Regions from separate parts of the Streptomyces sp. P1-3 genome, predicted to be linked through region 1. Evidence: riboswitches for the same ligand, from Rfam matches in the RefSeq annotation. Region 1 holds a riboswitch; the other holds the start of a gene.
The links. A riboswitch is a leader RNA that binds a small molecule or an ion and turns the genes downstream of it on or off. The one in region 1 is predicted to bind glycine.
Positions count from the first base shown of each region.

Region 1 (14,448 bases):
ACGGTGCCACGAGGCGTGCGTACGCGGTGTGTGCGCCGGCACCCGGGGGCACTGCGCGCACCCTCCAGTGTGCACAGTGCCCCGTGTCGGGCGTGTGGGCGTGCGGTTACAGCCCGGGGTACAGCGGGTGCTTCTCGGCGAGCGCCGTGACGCGGGCCTTCAGCGGCTCCGTGTCATGGGCCGGCTTGAGCGCCTCGGCGATGATGTCGGCGACCTCGCGGAAGTCGTCCGCGGTGAAGCCGCGCGTGGCCAGCGCCGGGGTGCCGATCCGCAGGCCCGAGGTGACCATCGGGGGGCGCGGGTCGTTCGGGATGGCGTTGCGGTTGACCGTGATGCCGATCTCGTGCAGCCGGTCCTCGGCCTGCTGGCCGTCCAGCTCGGAGTCGCGCAGGTCCACCAGGACCAGGTGCACGTCCGTGCCGCCGGACAGCACGGAGACGCCGACCTCGGCCACGTCCGGCTGCGTCAGGCGCTCGGCCAGGATGCGGGCGCCGTCCAGGGTGCGCTGCTGGCGCTCCTTGAACTCCTCCGACGCCGCGACCTTGAAGGACACCGCCTTCGCCGCGATGACGTGCTCCAGCGGGCCGCCCTGCTGGCCGGGGAAGACCGCCGAGTTGATCTTCTTGGCGAGCTCGGCCGTGGACAGGATCACGCCGCCGCGCGGGCCGCCCAGCGTCTTGTGGGTGGTCGTGGTCACGACGTGGGCGTGCGGCACCGGGTTGGGGTGCAGACCGGCGGCGACCAGGCCCGCGAAGTGGGCCATGTCCACCATCAGGTAGGCGCCGACCTCGTCCGCGATCCGGCGGAAGGCGGCGAAGTCCAGCTGGCGCGGGTACGCCGACCAGCCGGCCACGATCAGCTTCGGCTTGGTCTCCTTGGCCAGCCGCTCGACCTCGGCCATGTCCACGACGCCGGTGTCGTCCACGTGGTAGGCGACCACGTTGTAGAGCTTGCCGGAGAAGTTGATCTTCATGCCATGGGTCAGGTGCCCGCCGTGCGCGAGGTTCAGGCCCATGATCGTGTCGCCGGGCTTGAGCAGCGCGAACATCGCCGCCGCGTTCGCCTGCGCGCCGGAGTGCGGCTGCACGTTCGCGTGCTCGGCGCCGAAGAGCGCCTTGATCCGCTCGATGGCGATCCGCTCGACGACGTCGACGTGCTCGCAGCCGCCGTAGTAGCGGCGGCCGGGGTAGCCCTCGGCGTACTTGTTGGTGAGGACCGAGCCCTGGGCCTCCATGACCGCGACCGGAGCGAAGTTCTCCGACGCGATCATCTCCAGGGTGGACTGCTGGCGGTGGAGCTCGGCGTCGACGGCGGCGGCGACGTCCGGGTCGAGCTCGTGCAGGGAGCTGTTGAGAAGCGACATGCGTCAGGATCCTTAAGAGCCGGAGAACTCGGTGTACTCGTCAGCGGAGAGCAGGTCGTCCGGCTCGTCCGTGATGCGGACCTTGAACAGCCAGCCGCCCTCGAACGGGGCGGAGTTCACCAGCGACGGGTCGTCCACGACGTCCTGGTTGGCCTCGACGACCTCACCGGTCACCGGGGCGTACAGGTCGCTGACCGACTTGGTCGACTCCAGCTCGCCGCAGGACTCGCCCGCGGTCACCGTGTCACCGACCGCCGGAAGCTGGACGTAGACCACGTCACCGAGCGCGTTGGCGGCGTGCTCGGTGATGCCGACCGTCGCCACGCCGTCCTCGGTGGCCGACAGCCACTCGTGCTCCTTGCTGTAGCGAAGCTGCTGGGGGTTGCTCATGACGTGAATTCTCCTGGATCCGAAGGTGTGGATGTGCCGTGGGTCTTGCCAGGTGGGACGAGGGTGACGAATTCGTCAGTGCGCCGGGGCCGCGGAGCCGTGCCGCGCGCCCGTCCGGCGCCGCTCGCGGTACGTCAGCGCTGCCGCTTGTAGAAGGGGAGGGCCACGACCTCGTACGGCTCGTGGGCGCCGCGGATGTCCACCGCGACGCCCTCGGTGCCCGGCTCGGCGTACGCGGCGTCCACGTACGCGATGGCGATCGGCTTGCCCAGCGTCGGGGACGGCGCCCCGGAGGTGACCTCACCGATCACGGTGCCGTCCGCCGCCACCACCGAGAACCCGGCGCGCGGCACCCGGCGGCCCTCGGCGATCAGCCCCACGAGCTTCCGCGGCGGTGCCGCCTTCGCCCGCTCGGCGGCCGCCTCCAGCGCCGCCCGGCCCACGAAGTCGCCTTCCTTGTCGAACTTGACCACGCGGCCCAGCCCCGCGTCGAACGGCGTCGTCGCTGTGGTCAGCTCGTGCCCGTAAAGCGGCATGCCCGCCTCCAGCCGCAGGGTGTCCCGGCAGGAGAGGCCGCACGGCACCAGGCCCGCGTCCGCGCCCGCCTCGGTCAGCGCCTGCCACAGCTTCTCGGCGTCGGCCGGGTCCACGAACAGCTCGAAGCCGTCCTCGCCGGTGTAGCCGGTACGGGCGATCAGGGCGGACACCCCGGCGACGGTGCCGGGCAGCCCGGCGTAGTACTTCAGGCCGTCGAGGTCGGCGTCGGTGAGCGACTTCAGGATGGCGGGGGACTGCGGCCCCTGGACGGCGAGCAGCGCGTACGCCTCGCGGTCGTCCCGCACAGCGGTGTCGAAGCCCGCGGCCCGCTCGGTGAGCGCGTCCAGCACCACCTGGGCGTTGGAGGCGTTCGCCACGACCATGTACTCCTCGGCGGCCAGCCGGTAGACGATCAGGTCGTCGAGGATGCCGCCCTCGGCGTCGCAGATCATCGTGTACCGGGCCCGGCCGACCGCGAGCGCCGACAGGTTCCCCACCAGCGCGTGGTCCAGCGCCTGCCCCGCCTGCGGGCCGGTGAGGGTGATCTCGCCCATGTGTGAGAGGTCGAACAGGCCCGCGCGGGTCCGCACGGCGGTGTGCTCGTCACGCTCGCTGCCGTAGCGCAGCGGCATGTCCCAGCCGGCGAAGTCGGTCATGGTGGCGCCGAGCGCGCGGTGCAGCGCGTCGAGCGCGGTGTGGCGTGGGGCGTCAGTCATGGTCATTTGCTCCCAGGCGAGGGCGTATGGGTGAAGTTCTCCCCATCTGTCATCGGAACCTGAGAGCTTCACCGTGACCCCGGGCGGGGGACGGCTTGCACCTTCGGCGGAGCCGCAGCAGCGGCTCGCTTTTCAGATCTGCCTCGCCCGCGCGGTATCGGGGCCTGAGAGATTCAAGGGAGGACTTGCTCCTTCGGCGCCCCGTCGCCCGGCAGTGACTGCCGGTCCGGGGACTCTCCCGCGCGGATTCAAGCGGCCGGTATGCAGTTGGCGCGCACATCATCGCACGTGCGCGCCACAAGGGAACCCCCGGACGGGAATCGGACGTTCCTTGTACGCCATTGCCTTCCCTTGACACTCTTCGGGTAGGGGGCGGTGACCGGACCCAGGAGGACGATCACGGTGCAGAGGCAGCGCAGGTGCCAGAACGACGTCGCGCGGGGTCACCCCCGGCCGTGCGAGCAGGTCACCGGGGAGCGGCGGCCGGTGCTCCGGCCCGGCCGGAGCCGGCCCGTCCACGACCTGCGCGGCCTTCCCGCCCCGGCCGCCGGCGAGCTGCGCTTCCCGGCCGGTGACCTCGCCGTCACCTCCGGACTGCCCGGCAGCGGCAAGTCCACCCTGATGAGGCGGACCGTGCCCGGACTGGACCGGCGCGGCGGCCCGGTGCTGCGCGTGGACTCCCAGGACACCCGGGAGAGCTGGGAGCGGCGGCTGCCGGGCTGGCTGCCGTACGGGCTGTACCGCCCGCTGGTGCGGCTGGCGCACTACGCGCGACTGCGCCGCGCACTGCGGTCGGGCTCGAGTGTGGTGGTGCACGACTGCGGCACGCTGCGCTGGGTGCGCCGCTGGCTGGCGTGGCACGCCCGGCGGCGCGGCCGCCGGCTGCACCTGATCCTGTTGGACGTGCCGCCTGCCCTCGCGCTCAGGGGGCAGGCGGCACGTGGTCGGGGGGTTTCCGGTTACGCCTTCCTCCGGCACAGACGGGCCGTGGCCCGCCTGGTGGCCGATGCCGAGGACGGCAGCCCGCCGCGGGGCTGCGCCTCGGCGGTGCTGCTGGACCGCCTCGCCGCCGATGCCCTGGAGGGCATCGGCTTCGAGTGAGGCTTCCGGGCTGTCCGTCGTTCGGACCGTTGGGCTAGAGCAGCACGGTCAGCAGCCTGGGCAGCACGAGCCGCAGGTCCTCCTGCACGTCCGACAGGTCCTGCTCCAGTGTCATCCGGACGCTCTTGTCCCGGTCGGCCAGGACCGCGGCGAGCAGCTCGTCGACGCCTTCGAGCAGCCGCTCCAGCAGGCCCACCAGGTCGTCGGACGGGTCGGCCTTCTTTCCGCGGATCTTGGCCTTCAGCGCGGCCTTCTTGCTGGCCTGGACCGCGTTGATGCCGTTCGTCTCCACTCGGTCCCGGAACCAACCGAGGCGGAAGCGGTCCGGGTCCCGCTGCCTGGCCTCCGCGATGAACTCGTCGGCGTCCTGGATGGCGTCGCGGAGTTTGTGGATGGCCACGAGGCGGTGGGACGTTTCGCGGGGGGCCGCCTTGGCGGACTCGGGGCGGTCCGGGATGGGCCCGTCGGCGATAGCCGGGCCAGCGAAGCCCAGGACCAGGGAGCCGCAGATCGCGGCGGAGACGGCGGTATAGGTCGCCTTACTGGTGCGCATGGATGAGTAGTCCCTTCGGTATGTCAACCCGGGTACGCGACCACGGTGTGCATGGCCGGTTGCGGTCCGCAACTTTTCCGATACCGTCCGCAGTCGCCGTACGGCTCCGCCGCCATGCCCCGCGACCTGCGCGTATCCCGCGCCGGACGCGGGCTGCCGATGAACGGCGGGCATGCAGCCGTTAGGGTGCTGTGCAGGCTGGGCGAGATGGCGGTGGGGACGGGATGAGCATCCAGAGCGACGGGTCCGAGGCGCTGGACGGCGCGTTTCCCGGCAACGAACTCGAAGAGGTGCTCGCCGCCTCCGTCGGGGTGCCGGGCGCGGGCGCCCGGATCGTCGAGGTCCTCGGCCGCAGCCACGTGTGGATCCCGCTGCCCAACGGCGGCGGCCCCGGCAGCACCGACCTCGATCTGCCGACCCTGGAGATCGACGGCGGCGCGTACGTCCCCGTCTTCAGCTCCGAACAGCAGTTCCTGCGGATCGTCGGCGACCGGATGTCCTTCGCCGTGGCCCCCGCCGTGGAGTTCGCCCGCGGCCTGCCCCCGCAGCTCGGCATCGCCGTGAACCCCGGCGGCGCGGTCGGCGCGCCGCTCCCGCCGCCCGCGGTCGCCCAGCTGTGCAGGGTCGGCCGCACGGAACTCGACGGTCCGGCCTCCGGCGGCCGGGTGATGCTGTTCGAACCGGACTGGCAGGACGAACCGGTGGACTTCCTGGCCGCCGCTGGGCTGGAGTTCGCCAAGGTGCCCGACGTACGGACCGCCCGGCGCGCCCTGGCCCGCGTCGAGGGCGACGCCCCCACGCTGTTCGTGGGCGTCCAGGTGGACCTCCCGACACCCCAGACCCAGGCGCTCGTGCTCGACGCGCTCGGCCGGGCGCTCGGCGCGGTGCCCGTGCCCTGGCCCGTCCAGCTGGTGCTGCTGGACGTCGCCCAGGACCCGGTCGGCGACTGGATGCTGGAGCGGGTCCGGCCGTTCTACGACCGTGATCGGTGACCGTGCCGGTCAATGCCGGGGCGGACTCGTAAGCTGGTGGGATGACCGGGCGGGGTGCGGCGCCGCGCACCGGAGCGATGCGGTGATGACCCAGGGAAGGGGCGGACACAGGTGAGCGCGGTCGCGGGAGGTGGTACGGCGGCTGCCGGTCAGGTCGAGCAGATGCTGCAGCAGGTCGCTCCCGGCCGGTACGACACCTACGAGGCGCTGCTGCGCGCTCTCGCCGACGGCTCCGTGTGGATGCTGCTGTGGCACGGGACCCCCGGGGCGCCCGACGCCCAGTACGGCAACATGGAGGTCGACGGCCTCGGTTACGCCCCCTGCGTCACCTCGGGGCAGGAGCTGTCCGCCAGCGGCTGGAACCGCGCGCACGAGGTGATCGGCGGCCGCCAGATCTCCGCCGCGCTCTACCGCGACCGCTGGGGCCTGTGGCTCAACCCGCACGCCCCCGGTGGCGGCGTCGGCATCCCCTGGCTCGATCTGCGGCGGATCGCGGTCGGCCTGGACCAGCTGCCCGCCGGACCCCTGCGGATCAGCGAACCCGCGATCGAGATCCCGCAGTTCTACGCCCTGCTGGGGCAGAACGCGCACCGTACGCCCGTTGTGCGGTCGTTGCGCCGGGCCTGGGTGCAACCCGCCCTCGGTGCCCCGTATCTGGTGATTGGTCTTGATCTGTACGACACGAGTCAGCCGTCCGTCGAGGCGGCGCGGCTGATGATGCGGCAGTCCGTCGGCGCGGTGCCGGACGGACTGCCGGTCTCCACGGTCGCGATGTCGGACGAGTTCGACCCGGTCGCGATGTGGCTGCGGGCCAACTCCCGTCCGTTCTTCGACCGGGACGCCTACGGCGGCGCGCCCGCGCCGTCCTACGGCTACGGCTACCCGCCCCCGCGCCCCACCTTCTGACCTGCGGCGACTGACTCCTCCCGGTGTCGGGGCGGCTTCCGCCCGGCCGGTTTTCGGCGTACCCCCGGCCGGTTCGCGGCACGCTCACGGGTATCGGCTGTTCGGTTAACGGAACGTTGTGCGCCACATCACGGTTGCGCATCCATTGCCCGAGGGGTCTGGCGGCTGATCGCGAGCCCGTTGAAGACTCCCGCTCCAAGAGACGTCGCTCCAGCGTACGAGCCTCTGTTTGCGAGTTCTGCCGCACCATCCGCACGACGTTGCGCACCACTGATGTGAACCATGCCGCCATCGCGCGGCGGGTCGTGGGCCGGTCACCGCCGGCGAGAGGGGTCCCCACAACGATGACGGCACCATTGCATGACACCGGCGCGGCCGAGGCCGCCGCCGTCGAGGTTGCCGCCGGCGTGCCCGAGAAGGAGATCCAGGGCAGGTCGCCCGGGCGAATCGCCTGGATGCGGCTGAAGCGCGACAAGGTCGCCCTCGCCGGCGGCATCATCGTGATCCTGCTGATCCTGGTGGCCGTCTTCGCCCCGCTCATCGTGAAGCTGTTCGGCCATCCGCCGAACGACTTCCACGTCGACAAGCTCAACGCCGAAACCGGCCTGCCCGAGGGCGACTTGGGCGGCATGAGCGGCGACTTCCTCTTCGGGCTCGAACCGGTCAACGGCCGCGACGTGTTCAGCCGCGTCGTCTACGGCGCCCGCGTCTCCCTGCTCGTCGCGTTCCTCGCCGCACTGGTCTCGGTGGTGCTCGGCACCGTCTTCGGCATCCTGGCCGGGTACTTCGGCGGCTGGGTCGACGCGCTCATCAGCCGGACGATGGACCTGCTGCTGGCCTTCCCGCAGCTGCTGTTCATCATCGCCCTGGTCTCGGTCATCCCCGGCGAACTGTGGGGGCTGTCCGGGTCCGGCGTCAGACTCGGCGTGCTGGTCCTGGTGATCGGCTTCTTCGGATGGAGTTACGTCGGCCGCATCGTGCGCGGGCAGACGCTCAGTCTGCGCGAGCGCGAGTACGTCGAGGCGGCGCGCAGCCTCGGCGCCGGGCGGTTCTACATCCTGATCAAGGAGCTGCTGCCCAATCTGGTCGCGCCGATCCTGGTCTACACGACCATGATGATCCCCACCAACATCCTCACGGAGGCGGCGCTCAGCTTCCTGGGGGCCGGCGTCAAGTCGCCCACCGCGTCGTGGGGGCAGATGCTGTCGGCGGCCGTCCCGGTCTACGACCTCGACCCCGCGTTCATGATCATTCCTGGTCTGGCCATCTTCATCACCGTCCTCGCCTTCAACCTCTTCGGCGACGGTGTGCGCGATGCGCTCGACCCCAAGGGTTCCCGCTGAGCGGGGCAGTACCGCACTTCACGGAGGATGCGACACAGTGATCACCACGAGCAGAGCCACCCGCCGCATCGCGGCCGGTGCCGCGGTCGCGGCGCTGCTCGCCGCGACGGCGGCGTGCGGCGGCGGAAACGGCCGTAACCGAGACAAGAACAACGACGCCGACGGAGCCGGCTTCAACGCCGCGCTCACCAAGGTGCTCAACCCGTCCACCGAGAAGGGCGGCACCCTCAAGTTCATCAGCACCCAGGACGCCGACTTCTGGGACCCGCAGCGCGGCTACTACGGCTTCATGTGGGACTTCGCCCGGTTCTACACGCGCCAGCTGGTGAGCTACGCGCCCAAGCCCGGCAAGGAGGGGATGGAGATCGTCCCCGACATGGCCACCGGCAAGGCCAAGGTCAGCGGCGACGGCAAGACCTACACCTACACCCTGCGCGACGACCTCTACTACGAGGACGGCTCCAAGATCACCTCGCAGGACATCAAGTACGGCATCGAGCGCACCTTCGCCACCGATGTCATCAACGGCGGCCCGCCGTACCTGATGCAGATCCTGGACAACGGGCAGAAGTACCCCGGCCCGTACAAGGACAAGGACCCCAAGAAGCTGGGTCTGAAGTCCATCGAGACGCCGGACGAGAAGACCATCACCTTCAAGCTCCCCAAGGCGAACTACGACTTCGAGGGCATCCTGGCGCTGCCCACGTCCACCCCGGTGCCGCCGGCCAAGGACACCCGCGCCAAGTACACGCTGCGCCCGTTCTCCTCCGGACCGTACAAGTTCAAGTCGTACGACCCGGGCAAGGAGCTCATCCTGGAGCGCAACACCCACTGGAAGAAGTCCTCCGACCCGATCCGCGCCGCCCTGCCGGACGAGGTCAAGGTCACCTTCACCACCAACGCCAACGACGCGGACGCCAAGCTGATGGCGGGGGACTACCACCTCAACCTCACGCAGCGCGGTGTGCAGACCGCGGCCCGCGCCAAGATCCTCCGTGACGCGTCGCAGAAGGCCAACACCGACGACCCGCTGACCGGCTTCATCCGCTACGCGGTCATGCCGAACACGGTCAAGCCGTTCGACGACGTGCACTGCCGCAGGGCCGTCCTCTACGCGGCCGACAAGACCTCGCTGCTCGCCGCCCGCGGCGGCACCTACGGCGGCGAGGTCGGCATCAACATGCTGCCCCCGGGCGTCCCCGGCCACGACCCGCAAAGCGACCCGTACGAGCTGCGCAAGGACGGCGGCAAGCCGCAGCTGGACAAGGCCAAGGACGAGCTGAAGCAGTGCGGCAAGCCGGACGGCTTCTCCACCAAGCTCGCGGTGCGCCAGAACGAGCCCGCCGAGATCGCCTCGGCCGAGGCCATCCAGGACGCCCTGGGCAAGGTCGGCATCAAGGTCGACATCGACAAGTTCGACGGAGCGCAGGGCAACGCCGTCATCGGCTCCCCGAACAACGTCGAGAAGCAGGGCTACGGCCTGATCGTCTACGGCTGGGGCGCGGACTTCCAGTCCGGATCGGGCTTCCTGCAGCCGCTGGTCGACAGCCGCTTCACCCTGGAGAGCGGCAACAACAACTACGGCATGGTCGACGACAAGCAGATCGACGAGCTGTTCGACAAGGCCATCGCCGAGCCCGACCCGGCCAAGGCCGCGGAGCACTACAAGCAGCTGAACAAGCGGCTGAGCGACCTGGCGGTCTACCTGCCGTTCGTCTACGACAAGTCGCTGAACTACCGCAGCCCGGAGCTGACCAACGCGTACACGTCGGACGGCTTCAACGGCAAGTACGACTTCGTCTCGCTCGGTGTCAAGGGTGGCGGCAAGTAATCGGTCCTGGTACGCGACCGATGGTCCGTCCCGATAGAGCGAAGGGCAGGTGAGGGCCTGCCGGGCGGCCGACCTGGGGGCACCTTCCAGACGAAGTCTGGGGGAGATCCCGGGCGGCCGCCCGGAGGCCGACCACAGTGCTTGTGTACATCATCCGGCGGCTCGTCACAGTCGTCGTCATGCTCCTGGTGGTCACCCTGGCCACGTTCGGAGTCTTCTTCATGGTGCCGAAGCTGACCGGCACCGACCCGGCCCTGATGTACGTCGGCAAGAACTCCGACAAAGCGTCGGTCGAGGGCACCCGCAAGAAGCTCGGTCTCGACGAGCCGGTCCTGGTGCAGTACGGCGAGTTCGTCAAGGGCATCGCCGTCGGCCGGGACTACGACGACGGCGTCGAGGTCACGCACTGCCCCGCCCCGTGCTTCGGCTACTCCTTCAAGACCGAGCAAGAGGTGTGGCCCCTGCTGAAGGACCGGCTGCCGGTCACCGCCTCACTGGCCGGTGGAGCCGCCGTCCTCTGGCTGATCGGAGGCGTCGGCGTCGGCATCGTCTCCGCACTCAAACGCGGCACGGTCTGGGATCGCGCCGCCATGATCGGAGCGCTGGCCGGCGTGTCCCTCCCGATCTACTTCACCGGCCTGTTGTCCCTGGCGATCTTCTCCTACCAACTCGGCTGGACCTCCGCCGAGTACGTCCCCTTCATGGAGGATCCCGGCGGATGGTTCAGCAACCTGATGCTGCCATGGGTCACCCTCGCCTTCCTCTACGCGGCGATGTACGCGCGACTGACCCGGGCGACCATGCTGGAGGTGATGGGCGAGGACTACATCCGCACCGCCCGGGCCAAGGGCCTGAAGGAATCGGTGGTCATCCGCAAGCACGCGCTGCGCTCGACCATGACCCCGATCCTGACCATCTTCGGCCTGGACCTGGGGGCGCTGGTCGGCGGCGCCGTGCTGACCGAGTCCACCTACAACCTCCGCGGTCTCGGCTACGAGGCGGTCAACGCGATCCAGAACAAGGACCTGCCGGTGATCCTCGGGGTCACGCTGGTCGCCGCGTTCTTCGTGGTCATCGCCAACCTCGTCGTGGACCTGCTGTACGCCGTGATCGACCCCCGAGTGAGGCTCTCGTGACGGACCTTGAGAAGACGGGCGCAGCCGGCGAGCCGGAGCAGCCCGCCGCCCTCGGCGGCGTGGCGAAGTCCGGCGCCGTCGGCGAGCCGGTGGCCGAGGACGGCGCACGGCCGGGCGCCTACCTTGAGGTGCGCGATCTGAAGGTGCACTTCCCGACCGACGACGGCCTGGTGAAGTCCGTCGACGGGCTCTCCTTCGCGCTGGAGAAGGGCAAGACCCTCGGTATCGTGGGCGAGTCCGGCTCCGGCAAGTCGGTCACCTCGCTCGGCATCATGGGCCTGCACCGGGTCGGCAACTACGGCCGGCAGAAGGCGCGGATCTCCGGAGAGATCTGGCTGGACGGCAAGGAGCTGCTCTCCGCCGACCCCGACGAGGTCCGGCGGCTGCGCGGCCGCGAACTGGCCATGATCTTCCAGGACCCGCTGTCCGCGATGCACCCGTACTTCACCGTAGGCAAGCAGATCAGCGAGGCCTACCGGGTCCACCACCAGGTCGACAAGAAGACCGCCCGCAGGCGGGCGATCGAGATGCTGGACCGGGTGGGCATCCCGCAGCCGGACAAGCGGGTGGACAACTACCCGCACGAGTTCTCCGGCGGTATGCGCCAGCGCGCGATGATCGCGATGGCGCTGGTCAACAACCCCGAGCTGCTGATCGCCGACGAGCCGACGACCGCCCTGGACGTGACCGTCCAGGCGCAGATCCTCGACCTCATCCGCGACCTGCAGAAGGAGTTCGGCTCCGCGGTCATCATCATCACCCACGACCTGGGCGTCGTCGCCGAGCTCGCCGACGACATCCTGGTGATGTACGGCGGGCGCTGCGTCGAACGCGGCCCCGCGGAGAAGGTGTTCTACGAGCCGCAGCACCCCTACACCTGGGGCCTGCTCGGGTCGATGCCGCGCATCGACCGCGACCAGACCGAACGGCTCATCCCGGTCAAGGGGTCCCCGCCGAGCCTGATCAACATCCCCGGCGGCTGCGCCTTCAACCCGCGCTGCCCGTACGCCGACGTGCCCAAGGACGGCATCACCCGCACCGAGCGCCCGGAACTGCGCCAGGTCGGCGACCGCCACTTCTCCGCCTGCCACATGTCGCAGGAGGAGCGCACCCGGATCTGGACCGAAGAGATTGCGCCGAAGCTGTGACCGAGAAGACCGAGAAACCAAGCGTGGCGAAGACGGCGGCGGTCGAGCGGCAGGCGGCGGACGCCGACTCCCCCGAGCCGCTGCTGAAGGTCACCGGCCTGGTCAAGCACTTCCCCATCAAGAAGGGGCTGCTCCAGCGGCAGACCGGCGCGGTGCAGGCGGTCGACGGGCTGGACTTCGACGTCCGGCCGGGGGAGACCCTGGGCGTGGTCGGCGAGTCCGGCTGCGGCAAGTCCACCATGGGGCGGCTGATCACCCGCCTGCTGGAGCCGACCAGCGGCAGGATTGAGTTCGAGGGCCGGGACATCACCCATCTGGGCACCGCGGCGATGCGCCCGATGCGCCGCGACATCCAGATGATCTTCCAGGACCCGTACTCCTCCCTGAACCCCCGGCACACGGTCGGCACGATCGTCAGCGCGCCGTTCAAGCTCCAGGGCGTCACGCCCGAGGGCGGCGTCAAGAAGGAGGTCCAGCGGCTGCTGTCGGTGGTGGGCCTCAACCCCGAGCACTACAACCGCTACCCCCACGAGTTCTCCGGCGGCCAGCGGCAGCGCATCGGCATCGCCCGCGCGCTGGCGCTCAAGCCGAAGCTGGTCATCGCGGACGAGCCGGTCTCGGCGCTGGACGTGTCCATCCAGGCGCAGGTGGTCAACCTGCTGGACGACCTCCAGGAGGAGCTGGGCCTGACGTACGTGATCATCGCCCACGACCTGTCGGTCATCCGGCACGTCTCGGACCGGATCGCGGTGATGTACCTGGGCAAGATCGTGGAGCTCGCGGACCGCAAGTCCCTGTACGAGGCGCCCATGCACCCGTACACCAAGGCGCTGCTGTCCGCGGTGCCGGTGCCGGACCCCAAGCGGCGCGCCAAGCGGGAACGCATCCTGCTCAAGGGCGACGTGCCCTCGCCGATCGCGCCGCCGCCGGGCTGCCGGTTCCACACCCGGTGCTGGAAGGCGACGGACCTGTGCAGGACGCAGGAACCGCCGCTGGTGGCACTGAAGACCGGCCACCAGGTGGCGTGCCACCACCCGGAGAACATGTCCGATTCCCAGGAGTGAGCCGTTCGTGATCTCCGGCCGGGCCCGGCACCGGGCCCGGCCGGAGATGATGTGCGCGACAGGTAAGAATGTCGCGTGCTCACCGATCTGTTCAGCCCCTCCGTCCAGCACTCGCTGGACATCGCCGGGATCTTCGTCTTCGCGATCTCCGGCGCGCTGCTCGCCGTACGCAAGAACTTCGACGTGTTCGGCATGGCGGTGCTCGCCGAGGTCACCGCGCTGGGCGGCGGGCTGTTCCGCGACCTGATGATCGGCGACGTCCCGCCCACCGCCTTCACCGACCTCGGCTACTTCCTCACCCCGCTCGTCGCCACCTTGATCGTGTTCTTCCTCCACCCCGAGGTCGAACGGATCACCAAGGCGGTGAACGTCTTCGACGCGGCGGGGCTCGGGCTGTTCTGCGTCACGGGCACCACCAAGGCCCACGACTACGGACTCGGCCTCACCGCGTCCGCCACGCTCGGCCTGGCCACGGCGGTCGGGGGCGGCGTGCTCCGCGACGTGCTGGCGCACGAGGTCCCCTCGCTGCTGCGCTGGGACCGCGACCTGTACGCGGTCCCGGCCATGGTCGGCGCCACACTCGCCGCGCTCCTCATCCGCTTCGACGAGCTGAACGCGACGACCAGCGCGCTCGCGGCGACGGTGGCCTTCGTCCTGCGCCTGCTGGCGATGCGGTTCGGCTGGCGCGCGCCCCGCGCGTGGAACCGGCGCAGCACGGCGGCGGAGGAGACCGCCTGAGGGGCTACATCGGGTCGACGTCCTCGCCCGGCTCCGCGCCGACGGGGAGCAGGCCGCGCTGCGCGAACACCCGCTTCGCCGCGATCGTCGCGTTGATGGCGCGAGGGAAGCCGCAGTAGGGCGCCGAGTGCAGCAGCGCCTCCACGATCTGTGCCGGCGTCAGCCCCACGTTGAGCGCCGCGTCCACATGCCCCTCCAACTGCGCCTCGCAACCGCCCAGCGCCGCCAGCATGCCCAGGGTCACCAGCTGCCGGTCGCGCGGCGCCAGCTCCGGCCGGGCGTAGATGTCACCGAAGCCCCAGGCGACCATCTGGTGGCCCAGCTCCGGGGAGATCCCGGCGAGGGAGGCGACGACGCGCCGACCGGCCTTGCCGTCGATCTCCGTCAGTACCCGCATGCCCCGGTCGAACCGCTCCTGCCGGGTCTCACTCCTGCTCTCACTGCTCATGATCCCGACGTTACGAGTCGGAGCGCGCTTCGGCGCGGACACCGCGCTGTGCCACCCGGCCGTGCCGCCGCAGACCCTCCGGCTCGTAGAATCGTCACACCATGGCATACCTCGACCACGCCGCCACCACCCCGATGCTTCCGGAGGCGGTGCAGGCGATGACCGCGCAGTTGGCCGTTGTC
Region 1 covers NZ_CP192512.1:2,199,829-2,214,276, reverse strand. The annotation lists gene glyA (serine hydroxymethyltransferase) at 107-1,363, opposite strand; gene gcvH (glycine cleavage system protein GcvH) at 1,376-1,753, opposite strand; gene gcvT (glycine cleavage system aminomethyltransferase GcvT) at 1,888-3,006, opposite strand; glycine riboswitch at 3,043-3,148, opposite strand; glycine riboswitch at 3,149-3,257, opposite strand; gene ACQUSR_RS09085 (AAA family ATPase) at 3,409-4,107, shown strand; gene ACQUSR_RS09080 (hypothetical protein) at 4,142-4,660, opposite strand; gene ACQUSR_RS09075 (enhanced serine sensitivity protein SseB) at 4,885-5,652, shown strand; gene ACQUSR_RS09070 (enhanced serine sensitivity protein SseB C-terminal domain-containing protein) at 5,764-6,558, shown strand; gene ACQUSR_RS09065 (ABC transporter permease) at 6,903-7,901, shown strand; gene ACQUSR_RS09060 (ABC transporter substrate-binding protein) at 7,942-9,732, shown strand; gene ACQUSR_RS09055 (ABC transporter permease) at 9,870-10,868, shown strand; gene ACQUSR_RS09050 (ABC transporter ATP-binding protein) at 10,928-12,016, shown strand; gene ACQUSR_RS09045 (ABC transporter ATP-binding protein) at 12,040-13,080, shown strand; gene ACQUSR_RS09040 (trimeric intracellular cation channel family protein) at 13,156-13,818, shown strand; gene ACQUSR_RS09035 (carboxymuconolactone decarboxylase family protein) at 13,823-14,266, opposite strand; gene ACQUSR_RS09030 (cysteine desulfurase family protein) at 14,368-14,448, shown strand, end outside.

Region 2 (14,448 bases), 1.5 Mb from region 1:
TCTTCGGGGTGCACTCGGCGATGGCGACGGCGCAGGCCCGCAGGCTGTGCCCGCACGCCGCCTATCTGGCTCCCCGCTTCGCGCTCTACCGGACGGTCAGCGACACGGTGATGAGCCTGCTGGGACGGCTGTCCCCGCTCGTGGAGCCGCTCAGCCTCGACGAGGCGTTCGTGGATCTGGAGGCCGGCGGCGTCGCCGAGGACGCCGTGACCGCACGGGCGGTGGGTGAGCGGCTGCGCGCGGACATCAGGGCCGCCACCGGGCTGACGGGCTCGGTGGGGCTCGCCGGCTCCAAGATGCTCGCCAAGATCGCCTCGGAGCAGGCCAAGCCCGACGGCCTGGTCGTCATCGAGCCCGGCACCGAGCGGGAGCTTCTGGGGCCCATGACGGTGCGCACCCTGCCCGGTGTCGGCCCGGCGACCGCGGAGGCCCTGCGCCGGGTGGGCATCCACACGGTCGCCGAGACCCGTGAGGCGGGTGAGGCGGAGCTGGTGCGGCTGCTGGGCAAGGCACACGGCGCCTCGTTGTACGCGATGGCGAACGGTCGCGACGACCGCCCGGTCGTCGCCGAGCGGGACGCCAAGTCCGTATCGGTGGAGGACACCTTCGACACCGATGTCACCGACCGCACCCGGGTGCAGCTGGAGATCGCCCGGCTCGCCGACCGGTGCGTCGAGCGGCTGCGCGGCGCGGGGCGCGCGGGGCGGACGGTCGTGATCAAGGTGCGGCGGTACGACTTCTCGACGCTGACGCGGTCCGAGACGCTGCGTGGGCCCACGGACGACCCGGCCGTGGTCCGTGAGGCGGCGGCGCGGCTGATCGAGCAGGTGGACACCACGGCGGGGGTCCGGCTGCTGGGGGTGGGGGTCAGCGGCCTGGCCGACTACACCCAGGAGGACCTGTTCGCGCAGGCCGCCCACGCCGCCGAGGAGGAGGCCGCTCACGCGGCGGAGGCGGTCCACGCCGTGTGGCGCACCGGCGAGCGGGAGGGCTCGGCCGCCGTCCCCGGTCAGCCCGGCGGACTCGGCCAGGCCGGGGAGGGCGCTCCCGGTGCCCCGGAGCGGCCCGGAGCGGACTCCGGCACCGCGATACCGGAGACGCCGGGCCAGGGGGGCCAGGACGCCGCGACGGATGCCCGGCGGGCCCGGCGGTGGCTGCCGGGCGCCGACGTCCGGCACGCCGCGTACGGGGCGGGCTGGGTGCAGGGCAGCGGGGTCGGGCGGGTCACCGTGCGGTTCGAGCAGCCGTGGTCCCCACCCGGCCGGGTGCGGACCTTCGCCGTCGACGACCCGGACCTGGCACCGGCCGATCCGCTGCCCCTGGTCCGGCCCGAGGAGCACGAGCCGACGCGAGAGGCACCAGCAGCGGGAGGATCCGGTGGGGAAGGTCAGCCGAGCCCGTCGAGACCGTAGGGGTACGTCAGCCGGGCACGTCCAAGCCGTAGTGGTGGTACAGCTGGAGTTCCTGCTCGGGCGAGAGATGGCGGCCCACGCCGAAATCAGGCGCGTCCTTGATCAGCCCACGCTCGTACGGCACCCGGAGGGTGCCGTCGACGACCTCGCTCGGTCCCAGCGGCACGAAGACGTCCCGGTGGAAGAGCCCGGTGCGCACCGCCGCCCACTCCGGTTCGCCCGTCGCGTCGTCGAGATAGACCTCGTCGACCGTCCCCAGCTTCGCCCCGTCGCGGTCGACGGCCTTGTGCCCGATCAGTCGCCGCGGATCGATGTCGGTCTGCACGGTCCCTCCAACTCACAGATCTGTCCCGTGACACCTACGAAAAGCCACAACAGGGCAAAAGGCCACTTGGGCGCGGTGTAGCGGGGCTCACCGCACCGGTTCGGGCGACGATCGCGCTGGTAGGCTGGCGCTGGCTGCAGACCCTGTGCGGGAGAGTCCTCCAGTGGAACCGGATCAGTTCACCGGGATCGCCGGAGGCGCCGAAGGAGCAAATCCTCCCCGGAATCTCTCAGGCACACGTACCGCGCGGGCGAGGTCACTCTGGAAAGCAGGTCGGGTCTGCGGGACGAATGTCCCCCGGGCCCTCCTCACCGACGGGGAAAGCCGGTCCGCGGCACGCGGGACGGTGAAGCTCTCAGGTCGTGATGACAGAGGGGGAGGCCGTCCGGGCACCCGCGCCGTGGTGCCCCTCGAAGGTCGCACAGACCAGGAGGCCTTTCGCAGATGACCGACAACCGCATCTCCCTCGCAGCGCTGGAGCGCGGCATTCCGTTCGCCCGGCGCCACATCGGTCCGGACAGCGAGGCCCAGGCCAAGATGCTCGCGCAGGTCGGCTTCGGCTCGCTCGACGAGCTCACCGCGGCCGCCGTGCCCGACGTGATCAAGAGCACCGAGGCGCTGGGGCTGCCCGAGGCCCGCACGGAGGCCGAGGTCCTCGCCGAGCTGCGCTCGCTCGCCGACCGCAACCAGGTCCTGTCGCCCATGATCGGCCTGGGCTACCACGGCACCTTCACCCCGCCGGTCATCCTGCGGAACGTGATGGAGAACCCCGCCTGGTACACGGCGTACACGCCGTACCAGCCGGAGATCTCCCAGGGCCGTCTGGAGGCCCTGCTGAACTTCCAGACCGTCGTCGCCGACCTCACCGGGCTGCCCACCTCCGGCGCCTCGCTGCTGGACGAGGGCACCGCCGCGGCCGAGGCCATGGCGCTGTCCCGCCGTGTCGGCAAGGTGAAGGACGGCGTCTTCCTGGTCGACGCCGACTGCCTGCCGCAGACCATCGCCGTCATCCAGACCCGCGCCGAGCCCACCGGCGTCGAGGTCGTCGTCGCCGACCTGACCGACGGCATCCCGGCCGAGGTCGCCGAGCGTGGCGTCTTCGGCGTCCTGCTCCAGTACCCCGGCGCCTCCGGAGCCGTCCGCGACCCGCGGGCCGTCATCGAGCGCGCGCACGAGCTGGGCGCGATCGTCACCGTCGCCGCCGACCTGCTCGCCCTCACCCTGCTCACCTCGCCCGGCGAGCTCGGCGCCGACATCGCCGTCGGCTCCAGCCAGCGGTTCGGCGTGCCGATGGGCTTCGGCGGTCCGCACGCCGGCTTCATGGCCGTCCGCGACGCCTACGCCCGCAGCCTGCCGGGCCGCCTCGTGGGCGTCTCCGTCGACGCCGACGGCGCCCCGGCCTACCGGCTGGCCCTGCAGACCCGCGAGCAGCACATCCGCCGCGAGAAGGCCACCAGCAACATCTGCACCGCGCAGGTACTCCTCGCCGTCATGGCCGGCATGTACGCGGTCTACCACGGCCCGGACGGGCTCGCCGCCATCGCCCGCCGCACCCACCGCTACGCCGCGGTGCTCGCCGGCGGCCTGCGGGCCGGCGGCGTCGAACTCGTCCACGACGCGTACTTCGACACCCTCACCGCGCGCGTGCCGGGCCGGGCCGCCCAGGTGGTGGACGCCGCCCGCGAGGCCGGGGTCAACCTCCGCCTGACCGACGCCGACCACGTCGGCATCGCCTGCGACGAGACCACGACCCGCGCCCAACTGGCCGCCGTCTGGGCTGCCTTCGGCGTCCAGGGCGACGTCGACGCGCTGGACGTGGCGACGGAGGACGCGCTGCCCGCCGGGCTGCTGCGCACCGACGCCTACCTGACCCACCAGGTCTTCCACCGGCACCGCTCCGAGACCGCCATGCTGCGCTACCTGCGCCGCCTCGCGGACCGCGACTACGCGCTGGACCGCGGCATGATCCCGCTCGGCTCCTGCACCATGAAGCTGAACGCGACCACCGAGATGGAACCGGTCACCTGGCCGGAATTCGCCGGGCTGCACCCGTTCGCGCCGGCCGAGCAGGCGAGCGGCTACCTGACGCTGATCCGCGAGCTGGAGGAGCGGCTGGCGGAGATCACCGGCTACGACAAGGTCTCCCTCCAGCCCAACGCCGGCTCCCAGGGCGAGCTCGCCGGGCTTCTGGCGGTGCGCGCGTACCACCGTGCCAACGGCGACGAGCAGCGCACCGTCTGCCTCATCCCGTCCTCCGCGCACGGCACCAACGCCGCCAGCGCCGTGATGGCGGGCATGAAGGTCGTCGTGGTGAAGACCGCCGAGGACGGCGAGGTCGACACCGACGACCTGCGCGCCAAGATCGAGCAGTACCGCGACGAGCTCGCCGTGCTCATGGTCACTTACCCCTCCACCCACGGCGTGTTCGAGGAGCACATCTCCGAGATCTGCGCGGCCGTGCACGAGGCGGGCGGCCAGGTGTACGTCGACGGCGCCAACCTCAACGCGCTGGTGGGCCTGGCCGGTCCGGGCGAGTTCGGCGGCGACGTCTCGCACCTGAACCTGCACAAGACCTTCTGCATCCCGCACGGCGGCGGCGGCCCGGGCGTCGGTCCGGTCGCGGTGCGCGAGCACCTCGCCCCGTACCTGCCCAACCACCCGCTCCAGCCCACCGCGGGTCCGGAGACCGGCGTCGGCCCGATCTCGGCCGCCCCGTGGGGCTCCGCGGGCATACTCCCGATCTCGTGGGCGTACGTCCGCCTCATGGGCGGCGAGGGCCTGCGGCGCGCCACCCAGGTCGCGGTGCTCGGCGCCAACTACATCGCCAAGCGCCTGGAGCCGCACTACCCGGTGCTCTACACCGGGCCCGGCGGCCTGGTCGCGCACGAGTGCATCATCGACCTGCGGCCGCTCACCAAGGCCACCGGGGTGACCGTGGACGACGTCGCCAAGCGGCTGATCGACTACGGCTTCCACGCCCCGACGATGTCCTTCCCGGTCGCCGGCACGCTGATGATCGAGCCGACGGAGAGCGAGGACCTGGCCGAGCTGGACCGGTTCTGCGCGACGATGATCGCCATCCGCGAGGAGATCGAGAAGGTCGGCTCGGGGGAGTGGTCCAAGGATGACAACCCGCTGCGGAACGCGCCGCACACCGCGGCCGCGCTGAGCGGGGAGTGGACGCACGGCTACACCCGCGAGGAAGCGGTCTTCCCGGCCGGGGTCTCGACGGCTGACAAGTACTGGCCGCCGGTGCGTCGGATCGACGGTGCCTTCGGCGACCGCAACCTGGTCTGCTCCTGCCCGCCGATGGACGAGTACGAGGGCTGACGCGCACGAACGTGCTCATGCGTGGGGGCCGGTGCGGCGGTTGACGCCGGGCCGGCCCTTCGCGCTGTGACGGCGCCGTGGATCAGGCGGCCGTCATGATGGGCTCGGAATCAGGCGGCGGTCGCGACGTGCTCGCTGCCCAGCGGCCGGTGCGGGGCGATGACCTGCCCGTCCGGCAGCAGCTCACCGGTGTCCTCGAAGAGCAGGACACCGTTGCACAGCAGGCTCCATCCCTGCTCCGGGTAGTGCGCCACGAGGTGTGCGGCCTCCCGGTCGGCGGAGTCGGCTGACGGGCACGGCGGCTGGTGCTGGCACATGGAAGGGTTCTTTCGCTGCGATGTGGTGAAGGTCCTGCGGCTCGATGCGGCGTTCATGGCCGCCCCCCCCGTTGTCGGTCGGCTAATGGGTCCCAGTCTTGCCCTACGGGAGTCATTCCGCAGGGATTTCGCGGCAGCGGTACTCACTCCAAGGGGACGTGTCACTCGTGCGGACGGTTCACCAGAACCGGACGGTCTCTTCGGGGGGTTCTGCATGGCCGGACCGGACTAGCCCGTATGGAGGGGGCGTACGCCGGCGTGCCGAGCGCCCCGCGACCACGGGGTCGCGGGGCGCTTCTCCCGGCCGTGCCTCAGGCGGGCGAGCCCAGCAGGGGACCCGGGGGCATCCGGACCGTGAGGACGGGCAGCAGATCGGCGACCCGGTGCGGGCGGTGTGCGGCGATCCCGGGTGGGGCGGGTGCGAGCGGCACCAGCAGATCGCCGGGGGCGGGCCGGCCCGTGGCGGCGTCCGCGGCCGGGTCGCCGTGCAGCCAGAGCGTGAGCATGTACAGCTCCGGTACGGACAGCAGGCGCGGCTGGTAGGAGGCGGGCAGCGACTCGGCCTGGAGCAGGGCCTGTTCCGTGGAGCGTACGTAGGGGCCTTCGGAGAAGCGGGAGAAGGCCCAGCCGTCCGCGGTGAGCATGGCCTCGGCCACGGCGACGGCCTGGCCGCCGTGCCGGATCAGGAAGCGCCAGCCGGCCAGCCTGGTGGTGGGTGGGGTGCCGGGTTCGGTGACGCCCTCCAGGACATGGACGGGCAGTGGCTGTTCGGGGGTGAAGGGGCCGGACAGCGAGCGCAGTGCGGGGGTGGTGCGGGCCTCGCGGACGGCGCTGGGGGAACCGAGGGCCGTGAGGACGCTGCGCAGGGCGGGCGCAGGAGCCGGGAGGGCATGCAGCGGCATGATGAGTCGCCTCTCACTTCGGAGACACGGTGGTTCGAAAGACGCGGTGGTGCGAGATGGGTCGGGTGCGGACGGGCACCGTGAGCTGAACGGGTCAGAGGTGGACCGGTGTCGAATACCGGACGTCAACTCTCTGCCTCGTTCGGCAAGTTTATACGACACGTGTTCCCTTGGGGTTCCGGCTAGTTGCTGCGGAAAATGTCAGCAAGGGGATTTCCGGTCCGCCCGGCGCGGCGATTTGGCCGAATGTGTTCCTTCTGCACTCACCTGACCTCGGCCTTTCCCGTCAATGCGGTAGGCCGGTTCTGGTCGGTGTTTCTCGCCAGAACATTTCTTCCGTTTCAGGGCATTTCGCCATTCCGTCCCGGGTGCCGCGCGTGCCGCAGTGCAGAGCCTACCGGCCGCATGCCGTCCACGGGGCGTTATCGATCACATTGCCTGGGCATCATCGACCGTGACTCAGCGGCTGGTGCCGCGAACCGCCGGCGCGAGGAGGTCGCTTCGATGGGCGAGAAGGTCGTGGCCAACGGGTTCGGCCTGGTCGACCGGCAGCGGCAGCGCAGGAATCTCCAGGCGTGCCTGGAGGGACTGTCGAGGTTGATGGAGGAGCGGCGATTCGACCGCCCGCGGAATCTCATGGGACTGGAGATCGAGCTGAATCTCGCGGGCTCGGACGGGATGCCCCGGATGCTGAACGCGCAGGTGCTGGATCGTATCGCCAGCCCCGATTTCCAGACCGAACTCGGGCAGTTCAACCTGGAAGTCAACATCGTTCCGCACCGGTTGAGCGGAAGGGTCTTCGATCAATTGGAGGAAGAGCTGCGCACAGGCCTGTCATATGCTGATCGCAAGGCCCGGGAAGTCTCCTCGCGGGTCGTGATGATCGGAATTCTGCCGACCCTGGCGGCCGCGGACCTGGGCGCCGCGAACCTCTCCGGCGACGACCGCTACAAGCTTCTCGACGCGCACATGCTGGCCGCCCGAGGCGAGGACTTCCGCATCGACGTCGAGGGCGTGGAGCGGTTCACCTACACCTCGGGGTCGATAGCACCCGAGGCGGCCTGCACGTCCGTCCAGTTACATCTCCAGGTGACGCCGGGACGCTTCGCCGCCGTGTGGAACGCCGCGCAGGCGGTGGCGGGCGCCCAGATCGCGACGGGGGCCAACTCGCCGTTCCTCTTCGGCCGTGAGGTGTGGCGCGAGTCCCGCCCGCCGCTGTTCCTCCAGTCCACCGATGTCCGGCAGCCGGAGCTGGCGGCTCAGGGCGTACGCCCGCGCAACTGGTTCGGCGAACGCTGGATCAGCGACGTGCGCGACCTGTTCGAGGAGAACCTCCGGTACTTTCCGCCGCTGCTGGCGGCCGCGGACGACGAGGATCCGCTGCGGGTCCTGGAGGACGGCGGAATCCCGCTGCTGTACGAGCTGGTGCTGCAGAACGGCACGATCTACCGCTGGAACCGCCCGGTCTACGCGGTCGCGGACGGCGTACCGCATCTCAGGGTGGAGAACCGGGTGCTGCCCGCCGGCCCCACCGTCGCCGACGTCATCGCCAACGCCGCCTTCTATTACGGCCTGGTGCGGGCGCTCGCGGAGGAGCCCCGCCCGGTGTGGACCCGGCTGCCCTTCGCCGCCGCCGAGGAGAACTTCGACGCCGCGTGCCGCCACGGCATCGACGCCGTGTTGCAGTGGCCACGGTCCGGCCGCTTCCTCGCCACGGCCCGAATCCCCGCCGCACAGCTGGTACGGGACGAACTGCTGCCACTGGCCGCGGCCGGCCTGGACGCCTGGGGCGTGGAGCCCGCGGACCGCGACCGCTACCTCGGCATCATCGAGGAACGCTGCCGCAGGCGCCTCAACGGAGCGTCCTGGCAGGTGGCGACCTACCGCCTGGCCCGCGAGCGCGGGCTCGACAGGAAATCCGCCCTCGCGGTGATGACCAGCCGGTACTGCGCGCTGGCCGGCAGCGGCGAGCCCGTGCACACGTGGCCGGTGGACCTCGCCGAGTAGGCCTTTGCCCCGCCTCCCGGCGCGAGCCCGTCGCTCCGCCTCGGCCCCCGTTCGTGCCGCGCCTGGCCGTGCGGCAAGCTAGGACCTCCCGGGGGACGGCGGAAGTGGAGGCAGGCAGTGCAGGCACAGGCACGCGACGCGGCGGTCTCCGCGCCCGGAGGCGGCGGTCAGGCCGCGCGGCGGATCCGCCGCACCGAGTTGCTGCTCGTCCTGGCGCTGTCGGTCGGCGCGAGCGCGGTGTCCGCGCTGATCAGCTTCGTCGGGTCGGTGACCGCAGCGGGCGGCCTGAAGGACCAGGCCGCCACCCTCAACGCCTCCGAGGCCCCCGGCCGCCCCTGGCTGGACCTGGCCTGGCAGCTCTTCGGCATCACCACCGCGCTGGTCCCGGTGCTGCTCGTGGCCCATCTACTGCTGCGTGAGGGCGCCGGGCTGCGCACGATCGGCTTCGACCTGCGGCGGCCGCGGTTCGACCTGGGGTGGGGCACCGCGCTCGCGGCGGCCATCGGCGGCACCGGACTGCTGCTCTACCTCGGCGCGCGGGCAGTGGGCGGCAACCTCACCGTGGTGCCCGAGAACCTGCCCGATGTCTGGTGGAAGATCCCGGTGCTGATCGCCTCGGCCGTGCAGAACGCGGTGCTGGAGGAGGTGATCGTCGTCGGCTACCTGCTCCGCAGGCTCGGCCAGTTGGGCTGGACCCCGATGGCGGCCCTCGCGGCCAGCTCGCTGCTGCGCGGCTCGTACCACCTCTACCAGGGGATCGGCGGATTCTTCGGGAACCTGGCGATGGGCGTGATCTTCGTGCTGCTCTACCGCCGGTGGGGTCGGGTGGGGCCGCTGGTCGCCGCGCACGCGCTGATCGACATCGTCGCCTTCGTCGGATACGCACTGCTGGCGGGCCACGTGGACTGGCTGCCCACGGCCTGATCCCCGTACTCACGGCATCCCCGTACTCGCGGCATCCCCGTACTCACGGCCGTTCGGGTTTCCGGGCCAGGAAGGTTGCGACGGTCCTCCTCGTTCCTTCGTCGAGCTCCTGCACGAGTTGCGCGGTGATGGCGAGTCCTGCCTGGCCCAACAGCCCGGCGATCCGATCCGGCGGCAGCAGGTGGGACTCGTAGGACACCGGGTGGCCGCCATACGCCCGCGTCGGACGGAGACGCTCGTCGTCCCCCACGTGTCCGGCCAGCATCAGATGGCCGCCGGGCGCGAGCGCGCGATGGAATTCGGCGAACACGGCCGGCAGCAACTCCGGTGGCGTGTGGTGGGTGGAGTAGTAGGCCAGGATGCCGCCGACCCCGTTGTCCCGGATGGCCGGCGCGGTCATCGACCCCACAGTGAAGTTCAGGCTCGGGTGCGCCCGCCGGGCCAGCTCGATCATCTTCGGGGACAGGTCGATGCCGAACGCGGAGACCCCCAGGCCCGCCAGATGCGCCGTGACGTGGCCGGGGCCGCATCCCAGGTCCGCGACCGGACCGCGGTCGGCCGCACGTACGACTTCGGCGAACGCGGCCAGCATCGCGCGTGACAACGGATCCAGCTCCGCGGGGGACTTGACGCGTTGCGCGTAGTCGGCGGCGACGGTGTCGTACGACTCCCGGACCGCGGCGAGGTAGGAGGGCTCGGTCACGCGGGCGACTCTAGGGGAGGGCACTGACAGCGGGCGGTGGGTCTCGGGGCTGGTGCGGCATCACCACGGGTCTGACATCACCAGGGGATTGCTATGCGATCGGTTCCGATATATCGTTGAGGCATCGCGACTGATCAACGATGGAAGGAGCGTAACGATGCGTTCCCATGAGCGACGACATGAGCACGGGCATGGCCGGGGGCATTGCGGCCCGGAGCGCGACGGCCGAGGCGAGTTCGAAGGGCGCCGCGCGGCCTTCGGGGCGTTCGGGCCGCCCTTCGGGGGCCCGCCGTACGGAGGCCGGGGCCGGGGCGGATCGCGCGGCCGGGCGCGGCGCGGCGATGTGCGCGCCTCGATCCTCGCGCTGCTGCGCGACCGTCCCATGCACGGCTACGAGATGATCCAGGAGATCGCCGAGCGCAGCGGTGGGGCGTGGAAGCCCAGCCCCGGTTCGGTCTACCCCACCCTGCAGCTCCTCGAAGACGAAGGCCTGATCGGCAGCCAGAGCGAGGGCGGCAAGAAGCTGTTCTCGCTCACCGACGCCGGGCGGGCCGAGGCCGAGGCGGGGTCGCAGGCCCCGTGGGAGGAGGCCGGGCGCGGTGTCGACTGGGAGGCCATGCAGGAGATCCGGCAGGCCGGGTTCGGTCTGATGGAGGCCTTCGCGCAGGTCTGGAAGACCGGCACCCCCGAGCAGCGGCAGAAGGGGCTCACGGTCATCAACGAGGCCCGTAAGAAGCTCTATCTGATCCTCGCCGACGAGCACTGATCCCGTCGAAGGGCACGGGTCCTCGCCCGCGAGCACGGATCGGCGAGTACGGGCCCACGCCCGCGCGCACTGAGCGACGAGCGCCGTGCCGAACCCGCGCCGCCGTCCGTCCATCTCCTCCCTGAGGAGGAGAAGCCGGTCATCAGCGCCCAACCATGGTGGGATGTGGATATGCCTCCCTACGCGGATGTTTCGCGCCCAGGGGGCTGATGGGGTGGAAGCGTGCGAAGTTCCTCCCCCTGCGCCGGCCCGGCCGGTACCGGACCGGACCCCCGGCTCAGTGCCGAGCTGGTGTCGGTTGCGGCGGGTGCGCGACGACGTGCCGCACGCGGCGGTGACCGGCAGGCCGACACGGCCCATCTGCTCCACGGACTGCTGGAGTCCGACCCCCAGGTGCGTGCCGCGTTCACCGGGCCCCAAGTCGCGCGGCTGCTCGGCTACCTCGTACAGCGCACCATCGGTTACGGACTCCGGTGGAGCGGCACGGTCGAGGACTCCGGGGCGGTGCCGGTCGTGCGGATCGGCGATCGCCACCGGGGCCCCGCCGCGGACGGCGACTGCTCCGGCTGGTCGCCGGCCGCAGGCCTGGCCATGGACCGTGCGCTGCGCCGTGCTCGGGCCCGGGGCGCCGGCCGCGCCGAGGGGCTCGACCTGCTCACGGCGCTCGCCTGCGACCATGCGTCCCGTGCCGTCGAGGTGCTCACGCGGACGGGGATCGATCCGGACCTGCTGCTCGCCCATCTGGAGGGCGGCCCCTGCCAGCAGTCAACGGGGTGACGCTCCTGTACAGAACTGGCATGATGGCCCGATGCAAGGCTCTCTGGGGAAGAGCACCGGCCTGGGCCTCGCCCTGGCGTCGGCGCTCGCGTTCGGTGGATCGGGTGTCGCGGCCAAGCCGCTGATCGAGGCTGGGCTGGAACCGCTGCACGTGACCTGGCTGCGGGTCGTGGGCGCCGCCCTGGTCATGCTGCCCGTCGCGTGGCGGCACCGGAGTCTGCCGGCCCGCCGCCCGGCGCTGCTCGCCGGTTTCGGCCTGCTGGCCGTCGCGGGCGTCCAGGCCTGCTACTTCGCGTCCATATCGCGCATCCCCGTCGGGGTCGCGCTCCTCGTGGAGTATCTCGCCCCCGCCCTGGTCCTGGGCTGGGTGCGCTTCGTGCAGCGGCGCCCGGTGACCCGTGCCGCGGCCGTGGGCGTCGTCCTCGCCGTCGGTGGTCTGGCCTGTGTCGTCGAGGTCTGGAGCGGGCTCAGCTTCGACCTCGTGGGGCTGTCGCTCGCCCTGGGCGCCGCCTGCTGCCAGGTCGGCTACTTCGTACTCTCCGATCACGGCGGCGACACCGAGGACGCGGCGGACCCGCTGGGAGTGATCGCCTACGGACTGCTCATCGGTGCCGTCGCGCTGACGGCCGTCGCCAGCCCCTGGAACCTCGACTGGTCGGTGCTCGCGGGGCGCGCGGACATGCATGGTGCGCGGATTCCCGCCATCCTGCTCCTCGCCTGGGTGGTCCTGGTCGCGACGGTTGTCGCCTATCTCACCGGCGTGCTCTCCATCCGCCGCCTCTCGCCACAGGTCGCGGGGGTCGTGGCGTGCCTGGAAGCGGTCATCGCCACCGTGCTCGCCTGGGTGCTGCTCGGCGAACACCTGGGCACGGCGCAGATCGTCGGCGGTGCGGTGGTGCTCGGCGGCGCGTTCATCGCCCAGACCTCGGCGCCGAAGGCCGCCCCGGACGAGCCGGTGGCCACCTCCGTGCCCGCCGCGGCGGACACGGACGCGCGGGCCTTGGGCGGGCCCCGGCGCGGGTGATCCCGGCGCCGGTGGACCCGGCGGTCGGAAGCCGGGCGTGCGGGCTGGACGGTTGAGCGTACGGACTGGACGACTGAGCGTACGGGTCGGACAGTTGAGCGTGCGGGCCGGACATGCGAGGCCGAAGAGCCCCGCTCAGCGGTGGGGTAATGTGATCACCATGCCGATGACCGTTCTTCCGCCTCCCGCTGCCTGACGCGGGCAGTCACCGCCGTCACCCGGCCTTCAGTGGCCCGGTGACGAGATCCCGGTCCCGGACGGCGCTCCGGCGAACCGTCACTTCAGCGACCGCTGTTCCCGGCCGCTGCCCGCACACGGATGACGCGAACCCTTCATGTCTTCCCGCGGGAGAACACTCGTGCTCACTTCCCTTTCCCCGGCGCTGTCCGTCGGCCGGGGCCTGCTCTACGTCACCGTCGCGGCCACTGCCTGGGGCACCGCGGGCGCGGTGGCCGCACTGCTCTACGGCGGCAGCGGTCTCGGCCCGCTGGCCCTGACCTTCTGGCGCATCGTCGGCGGGCTCGTCCTGCTGCTCGCCGCGCGCGCCGTCCGCCGCGGCACCGCCCCCCGTGTCGCCGCCCGTGCGACCGTCCCGCGCCCGTACGAGTCGCCACTGCGGCGCGCGGAACGGATCCTGGTCACCGGGGTGGGGCTGATGGTCTTTCAGGCCGCGTACTTCGGCGCGGTCGAGGCGACCGGGCTCGCGGTCGGCACCATCGTCACGCTGGGCGCGGCGCCGGTGATGGTCGCCCTGTGCGGGCGGCTGTTCCTGGGAGAGCGGCTCGGCGCGGGCGGTGTGCTCGCGGTCGCGGGCGCGCTGACCGGGCTGGCGGTGCTGGTCCTGGGCAGCGACGGCGCCGGCACCGTACGGCCGGCGGGCCTGGCCCTGGCGCTGCTCTCCGCGGTCGGCTACTCCACCGTCACCGTCTACGGCCGCCATCTGGAGCGGACCGGCCGCGCGACCGACCCGTACACCACCACGCTGACGGCCTTCGCCGTGTGCGCGGCCGGTCTGCTGCCGCTCGCCGCCGCCGAGGGGCTGTGGCCCCACGCGCACGATCTCGGCCGCACGCTGGTGCTGCTGGGCTACATCGCGTCGGTGCCCACCGCGCTCGCGTACGCCCTGTACTTCGCGGGCCTGGCGGTCGTACGCGGTACCACGGTCACCGTCATCACGCTCATCGAGCCGGTCACGGCCGCGGTCATCGCGGTCGCGCTGCTCGGCGAGCACCTGACCGCGGCGACGGTGCTGGGCACCGCGGTGCTGCTGGGCGCGGTCGCGGCCCTGGCCGCGACCGAGGCGCGCGCCGCCGCTCCCGCGGGCTAGGCCCCGGCTACGTCCTCAGAGTTATGTCCTCAGGGGCGGACGGGTGCGCTGCCGGGCCCGTCCGCCCCTGAGAGCCGGGCCTGTCCCCCCTCTTGGGGTGCCGGGCCTGTCCCGGTCCTGAGGCGTTGGGCCCGTCCAGCCCCCGGGGTGTGAGGCCCGGGATGGCGGGAGGTCAGCCGAGCTCTGTGACGTACTCGGGCACGGAGGTGCCCGGGGCCAGGTCGTCGGAGGGGACCGGTGCGCCGTAGCGGCGGGCGACCGGCACCACGCCGCTCCAGTAGGGCAGGGCGAGGTCTTCCGGATCGTCGTTCGGCCCGCCGGTGCGCAGCTTGGCCGAGACCTCGTCCAGGTCGAGCCGGAGGACGGCGGTGGCGGCCAGTTCCTTGGCGTTGGCCGGCCGGGAGTCGGCGGAGCGGCCCGGTACGACGTGATCCACCAAAGTGTCGAGAGCGGCGCGCTTCTCGGCCTCGTCGGTCACCTGGCGGGCCGTGCCGTGCACCACCACGGACCGGTAGTTCATGGAGTGGTGGAACGCCGAGCGCGCCAGCACCAGCCCGTCGACATGGGTGACGGTCACGCACACCGGCAGCCCCGGGTCGCTCTGGCCGGCCGCGCGCAGCGGACGGGAACCGGT
Region 2 covers NZ_CP192512.1:732,533-746,980, reverse strand. The annotation lists gene ACQUSR_RS03200 (DNA polymerase IV) at 1-1,412, shown strand, start outside; gene ACQUSR_RS03195 (PRC-barrel domain-containing protein) at 1,420-1,737, opposite strand; glycine riboswitch at 1,876-1,992, shown strand; glycine riboswitch at 1,993-2,119, shown strand; gene gcvP (aminomethyl-transferring glycine dehydrogenase) at 2,182-5,067, shown strand; gene ACQUSR_RS03185 (DUF5999 family protein) at 5,178-5,384, opposite strand; gene ACQUSR_RS03180 (hypothetical protein) at 5,696-6,286, opposite strand; gene ACQUSR_RS03175 (glutamate--cysteine ligase) at 6,791-8,293, shown strand; gene ACQUSR_RS03170 (CPBP family intramembrane glutamic endopeptidase) at 8,411-9,217, shown strand; gene ACQUSR_RS03165 (class I SAM-dependent methyltransferase) at 9,261-9,920, opposite strand; gene ACQUSR_RS03160 (PadR family transcriptional regulator) at 10,078-10,686, shown strand; gene ACQUSR_RS03155 (hypothetical protein) at 10,909-11,463, shown strand; gene ACQUSR_RS03150 (EamA family transporter) at 11,495-12,487, shown strand; gene ACQUSR_RS03145 (DMT family transporter) at 12,846-13,814, shown strand; gene ACQUSR_RS03140 (pyridoxamine 5'-phosphate oxidase family protein) at 13,987-14,448, opposite strand, start outside.
Region 2: it holds a riboswitch for glycine, as region 1 does, so the genes downstream of both, gcvP (aminomethyl-transferring glycine dehydrogenase) here and gcvT (glycine cleavage system aminomethyltransferase GcvT) in region 1, are expected to answer to the same signal.